Linked DNA regions of Spirulina subsalsa PCC 9445. The protein of the gene in region 1 interacts with the protein of each later gene in a pairwise test. Links are inferred from orthologs where the notes say so. Each region holds a gene or a part of one and is shown on either strand. Other genes may lie near its edges.

Region 1 (3,233 bases):
TCGATTTCATCAAACCCTACCCCCGGGACAACAACTATTTTCGCTCCTCTTACCACCTCAACGACAAATTTGTTGTCTTATACTCCGGTAACATTGCCCTCACCCAAGGCATAGAAACCGTCATTGATGCCGCCACCTACCTCCAAGATACCCCCGACATTCAACTGGTCATCGTTGGCGAAGAAAAGCGCCTAGAGAAACTGGAAAAATACCGCCAAAAACAACAAGTCGGCAACGTCACCCTCTGCCCCTTCCAGCCCCGAGAAAAACTACCCGAAATGCTCTCCGCCGCCGACGTGGGGCTAGTCGTCCAAAAGAGCAATGTGGTAGCCTTTAATATGCCCTCAAAAATTCAAGTCCTCCTCTCCAGTGGTCGCGCCATTATCGGTTCCGTCCCCGCCATTGGCACCGCCGCCAAAGCCCTCAAAGCCAGTGGAGGCGGCGTAGTGATTCCCCCCGAAGACCCAGCCGCCCTCGCCGAAGCCATCCGGGATCTGTATAATCATCCAGAGAAAGTCAAAGAATTAGGTCAAAATAGCCGTCAATACGCCATCGAAAATTATTCCTTCGAGTCCGCCCTAGACCGCTACGAACAACTGTTCCAAAGCTTCAAACAGAAGTTAAAACCCTAACGGTGCATCCCCTCCCCAAACATTCAAGAGAACTGCCCTAGCGTCGCCTTGAACGCTTTTGTGTTAGAATTTTGATTGATTTTGTCATTTCACGAGTCAAATCTGACTCTGAGGCTTTACTGAGGAATGTCCATGACTAGCAGCAGCAGTTATAGCGCCGACCAGATTCAAGTTCTAGAAGGTCTAGAGCCAGTGCGGAAACGCCCCGGGATGTATATAGGCTCAACCGGTCCCCGTGGCCTCCACCACTTAGTTTACGAAGTGGTGGACAACTCCATTGACGAAGCCTTAGCAGGCTATTGTACCCATATTGAAGTCGAAATTAATGCCGACGGTTCTGTTGCAGTCACTGATGACGGACGGGGCATTCCCACCGACACCCACCCCACCACCGGGAAATCCGCCCTAGAAACCGTGATGACAGTGTTACACGCAGGGGGGAAATTTGGCGGAGGCGGGTATAAAGTCTCAGGGGGATTACACGGGGTTGGGGTGTCTGTGGTCAATGCCCTTTCCGCTTGGGTGAATGTTACAGTTTACCGCGAGAATAAAGTGTTCACCCAACGCTATGAACGAGGCGTGCCGATGGGGGATCTCACCGAGGCTCCCAGCAAGGAGAAAAACCGCACGGGGACAGCTGTTTGTTTCCTCCCCGATGAGCAAATTTTCACCGAAACCCGAGATTTTGACTACAACACCCTCGCCGGACGATTGCGGGAGTTAGCTTATTTAAATAAAGGGGTACGGATTACCTTTACTGACGACCGCCCCGCCGAAACCCGCAGCGAAAGCTATTGTTATGAGGGGGGGATTCGGGAATATGTGACCTATATGACGCGGGAGAAAGAGGCTCTACACCCGGATATTATTTATGTGGAAGGAGAACGGGATGGTGTGACCGTTGAGGTGGCGCTTCAGTGGTGTATTGATGCCTACAGTGATAATTTATTGGGCTTTGCCAATAATATCCGCACTATTGACGGGGGAACCCATTTAGAGGGCTTAAAGACGGTTTTAACCCGCACGTTGAATTCTGTGGGGCGCAAGCGCAACAAGATTAAAGAGAATGAGTCCAATTTAGCCGGGGAGAATGTGCGGGAGGGCTTAACGGGGGTGATTTCCGTGAAGGTTCCGGACCCGGAATTTGAGGGACAAACTAAAACCAAGTTAGGGAATACGGAAGTCCGGGGGATTGTGGATTCTCTGGTGGGGGAAGTCCTCAATGAGTATTTAGAGTTTAACCCCCAAGTGGCCGACTCGATTATTGAGAAGGCGGTGCAGGCTTATAAGGCGGCGGAAGCGGCACGACGGGCGCGGGAGTTGGTGCGTCGGAAGTCGGTGTTAGAATCTTCTCCGTTGCCGGGGAAATTGGCGGATTGTAGTACGAGGGATCCGTCTGAGTCGGAGATTTTCATTGTGGAAGGGGATTCGGCCGGAGGTTCAGCAAAACAAGGACGCGATCGCCGTTTTCAGGCCATTCTCCCGTTACGGGGTAAAATCCTGAACATTGAAAAAACCGATGACGCGAAAATCTATAAAAACGCTGAGATTCAATCCCTAATCACAGCCCTCGGATTAGGCATTAAAGGGGAAGAATTTGATCCCTCTAACCTGCGTTATCATCGCGTGGTCTTAATGACTGACGCGGACGTAGACGGGGCGCATATTCGCACCTTGTTACTGACCTTTTTCTACCGCTATCAACGGGAATTAGTCGATCAGGGGTATGTGTATATTGCCTGTCCGCCCCTGTATAAGCTAGAACGCGGCCGCAGTCATCAATACTTGTATAGCGATCGGGAATTACAACAGGCGATCGCACAATTCCCCGCCAACGCCAACTACACCATCCAACGATTCAAAGGGTTAGGGGAAATGATGCCCCAACAGCTTTGGGAAACCACCATGAATCCTGAAACCCGAATGCTCAAACGAGTAGACATTGAAGATGCCGCCAAAGCCGAAAATATGTTCACCACCCTAATGGGCGATAAAGTCGCCCCCCGACGGGAATATATCGAAACCCACGGCCCTCGTCTCAACCTCACGGATCTCGATATTTAGGGCTTGGGGTATTTAAAGCTTTTCTTCACCCGGTTTCTGATTTAAGAAACCGGGTTTCTTCAGCACTTGTGCCCTAAGACCTTGAAAATACAGACCACCACCAAGCCAAAACGCCCCACTGAAAAAGCAGTAGAGCGTTGTGGAGAATATTTAGGCCTGGCAAGGAGCGATTGTCCCAGGAGGCAACCCTCAAAGTATCGTAGCCGCGCTAGCGTTTCACAACCGAGTTCGGGAAGGGATCGGAGTGGGACCGCTAGGCTAAACTCACCAAGCCGGGGGAGAATCCCCTCAAGACTGCATAGAAGAAAGAGGTCAAGCCCTCGGTCTGTTAGTACGCCTTGGCTTCATCCCTTGCAGGACTTCCACCGAACGCCTATGTAACGGGTGTTCTGCCCGTGACCTTACTTGGTTAACCCAAACAGAGCACTCATCTTGAGGTGGGCTTCCCACTTAGATGCTTTCAGCGGTTATCCGCTCCGCACATAGCTACCCTGCGTTTGCCGTTGGCACGACAACAGGTACACCAGCGGTGCGTCC
Region 2 (3,520 bases), 920 kb from region 1 along the record:
TATAAGTTTTGCGGACTGAAGAAAAACGAGCAAAACGTTGGGTAATATCCCCGTGCATCAAGCGCTTGAGAGGGTTTTTCGCCGCACTAGAACGCCCTTGCAAGCGGGCGAGAGCAGAATTGACCATGAAGTTAACTTAATCCTTAATTGAGCAAAAAATAGGAGCGCAAATGAGCAACCTATTGCTGGCAAAAAGTTTCAGCAAAAAGTTTTAGCAAAACGTGACGAAATTTGACAGACCTCAGAGTAAATATACTTAAAAGGAAAATGCTACCCTAGTGAATCCCACGATATGGATCAGGATTTTTAGACTGTAACGAACACCCTTGGACTCTAAAATCCGTAAAAACTATTAAGTTTCATCCTCAAATATACGAGAGTCTCCGTTATATCCTCATGTTTTGCAACATTTCTTAATGTTGATTTAATAGTCCCCCATCACGTCCTCTTGTGGTGCCGCTTCAGCTTGAGAATTCCCGCTCCGATTGCCCCCTGAAATCCGGGTGACGAAAAGCGGTTAACCCCGTCAAACTGGGGGAAATCATGTTAAAATATTTAAACACAAGACGCAAAATTAGGCGGGTCTTCAGGCAAAAAGTGGCAAATTAGGCTGCTTTTTATTGTTTATCTGCCTTATAAGCAATTTAATGGAGTTTTTCATTTTATGACTGCCTCGCAGGAGCGAATTGTCCCTACTGACCTGAGTAACGAAATGTCCCGGTCATATCTGGAATACGCCATGAGCGTCATTGTTGGACGGGCGTTGCCAGATGCGCGGGACGGACTCAAACCCGTTCACCGTCGCATTCTTTACGCGATGTATGAATTGGGGTTAACTCCAGATCGACCGTTTCGGAAATGCGCTCGGGTGGTGGGGGAGGTGTTAGGGAAATACCACCCCCACGGGGATACGGCGGTTTATGATGCCCTAGTACGCATGGCGCAGAACTTCTCCATGCGAGATCCCTTGATTGATGGACATGGGAATTTCGGGTCAGTGGACAATGATCCTCCGGCGGCCATGCGTTATACGGAGTGTCGTTTACATCGCCTGACGGTTAATGCACTCCTGCGAGATATTGAGTCGGAAACTGTTGATTTTGCCGATAATTTCGACGGTTCTCAACAAGAACCTGTGGTTTTGCCTTCGCGGATTCCCCAACTGTTATTAAATGGTTCCTCGGGAATTGCCGTAGGGATGGCGACCAATATTCCCCCCCACAATTTAGCGGAGTTGGTGGATGGTTTGATTGCTTTAATCGAAAACCCGGAAATTAGCATTGCGGAATTAATGCACCATGTTAAGGCGCCTGATTTCCCAACGGGGGGGCAGATTCTGGGGACTTCGGGCATCCGGGACGCTTACTTTTCCGGACGCGGCTCCATTACGATGCAAGGGGTAGCCCAGATTGAGTTAATCGAACAGCGCGGCCGTCCTGACCGAGAGGCGATTATTGTTACAGAGTTACCCTATCAGACCAATAAGGCGGCACTGATTGAAAAAATTGCCGAGTTGGTCAATGATAAGCGCATTGATGGCATTGCAGATATCCGGGATGAAAGCGATCGCGACGGAATGCGAATTGTCATCGAACTTAAGCGGGATGCGGTGGCGAGGGTGGTGTTAAATAATCTCTACAAACAAACCCCCCTGCGTACCAACTTCGGGGCCAATATGTTAGCCCTCGTGAACGGAGAACCCCAACTCCTTGACCTGAAACGCTTTTTAGAGGTCTTCCTCGATTTCCGCGTGGAAGCCATTACCCGACGCACCCAGTACGAACTGCGCAAAGCCCAAGAACGGGATCATATTTTACAAGGGTTACTCATTGCCCTGGAAAATCTAGATGCGGTGATTCGCCTCATCCGGGCGGCTGCCGATACAGCCAGCGCGAAACAGGAGTTAATCGAGGGTTTTGGTTTATCGGAAGTCCAAGCGGATGCAATCTTACAGATGCAGTTACGCCGTTTAACGGCCTTGGAAGCGGAAAAAATTACCGCCGAACACGAACAACTATTAGCCCAAATCACCGACCTTGAGGACATTCTGGCACGGAAAGAACGGATTAACGCCATTATTATCGAAGAGGCGACCCAGATTAAAACTATTCATGAGTCCCCCCGTCGGACGGAGGTTTTATTACAAGAGGGGGATTTAGATGAGCGGGATTTAATTGCCAATGAGCCGGCCATGATTCTGTTAACGGAACAGGGCTATATTAAACGGATGCCCGTTTCTACCTTTGAAGCCCAAAACCGCGCCACACGGGGACGGGCGGGGGCGAAAATTAAGGAGGATGACGGGGTAGAACATTTCTTGACCTGTTGTGACCATGACAAGGTGTTATTTTTTAGCGATCGCGGTTTAGTCTACTGTCTCAATGCCTACAAAATTCCCACCGCCTCCCGTACCGCCCGAGGGGTGCCGATTGTCCAGATGTTGCCCATCCCCCGGGATGAAAAGATCACCTCTTTAGTGGCCGTGAGCGAGTTTACCGATGATCAGTTTTTGGTCATGTTAACCCGCAAAGGCTACATCAAAAAAACCCCCCTTGATGCCTTTAGTAATATTCGCACCAATGGTTTAATCGCCATTTCCCTGGCCGAAGGCGACCAACTGCGCTGGGTGCGCTTGGCCACCTCGGAAGATAGCGTCATTGTGGGATCTCAGCAGGGGATGGCCATTCATTTTAAAGTGGGGGACGAACAACTGCGCCCCCTCGGACGAGCGACGCGGGGCGTTAAGTCCATGAAACTGCGCAATAATGACCAGTTGATTAGTATGGACATTCTCCCGGCTCAAATTGCGGCGAAGATTGCCAATAGTGAGAGCGAAGAGGAGGAGGAGACTAGCGAAGACCTCAACGGGAGCGAGGAAGTGATCACCGAAGTCACCGAGGGGCCTTGGGTGTTGGTAGTGACGCGACGGGGTTTCGGGAAACGGATTCCGGTGCATCAATTCCGCTTACAACGACGGGCGGGGATTGGTTTGCGCTCGATTCGTTTCCGTATGCCACAGGATGAGTTAGTGGGCTTAAAAATCGTCTATCAGGACAGTGAGTTAATGTTAATCACCAATCGGGGGATTATCGTCCGCCAGGCCGTGAGTGCCATTTCTCCCCAGTCTCGGATGGCGACGGGGGTTCGTTTGCAGCGTTTGGATGAAGATGATGCGATCGCCGCCATTGCCATTGTTCCCACCAGTGGAGAAAGCGAAACCGAGAACCCCGAAGCCTTAGAAGAAGAGTAAACCCCAATCTTGACCAGTTAAAACCCAGAGAACAGGGAACAGGGAACGGGGAACAGGGAACAGGGAATTGGGAATTGGGAGTCGGGAATCGGGAGTCGGGAGTCGGGAGATTGCCTCTCCCCTGCTCCCCTGCTCCCCCTCTCCCCCTCTCCCTTAAAATTCCCCTAAACGACCCTTGAAACATCAACATTCAGCGCCTCAGCCACTTGTTCCGGGGTTAACCCTAGCTGCAACAAACGAGCAATCGCCTGTACTTGGGATTGTTCCAGT

What was found.
Region 2: the proteins of gyrB (region 1) and gyrA interact in binary tests that used the Escherichia coli proteins (3 or more experiments, as listed by UniProt). The link is inferred for Spirulina subsalsa PCC 9445 from one-to-one orthologs.

The regions. Positions count from the first base shown.
Region 1 is NZ_JH980292.1:3,871,261-3,874,493, reverse strand. The notes cover bases 325-3,230. They hold gyrB (DNA topoisomerase (ATP-hydrolyzing) subunit B), read left to right. Parts: upstream 325-764; coding sequence 765-2,696; downstream 2,697-3,230. Other genes in these bases: SPI9445_RS0117615 (glycosyltransferase family 4 protein), read left to right, coding at 325-632. In the rest of the region: more of SPI9445_RS0117615, read left to right, coding at 1-324. UniProt on the Escherichia coli protein: DNA gyrase negatively supercoils closed circular double-stranded DNA in an ATP-dependent manner to maintain chromosomes in an underwound state.
Region 2 is NZ_JH980292.1:2,951,240-2,954,759, reverse strand. Bases 265-3,457 are described here. They hold gyrA (DNA topoisomerase (ATP-hydrolyzing) subunit A), read left to right. Parts: upstream 265-664; coding sequence 665-3,250; downstream 3,251-3,457. Other genes in these bases: SPI9445_RS0113450 (hypothetical protein), read right to left, coding at 3,415-3,457. In the rest of the region: SPI9445_RS0113460 (hypothetical protein), read right to left, coding at 1-127; more of SPI9445_RS0113450, read right to left, coding at 3,458-3,520. UniProt on the Escherichia coli protein: A type II topoisomerase that negatively supercoils closed circular double-stranded (ds) DNA in an ATP-dependent manner to maintain chromosomes in an underwound state.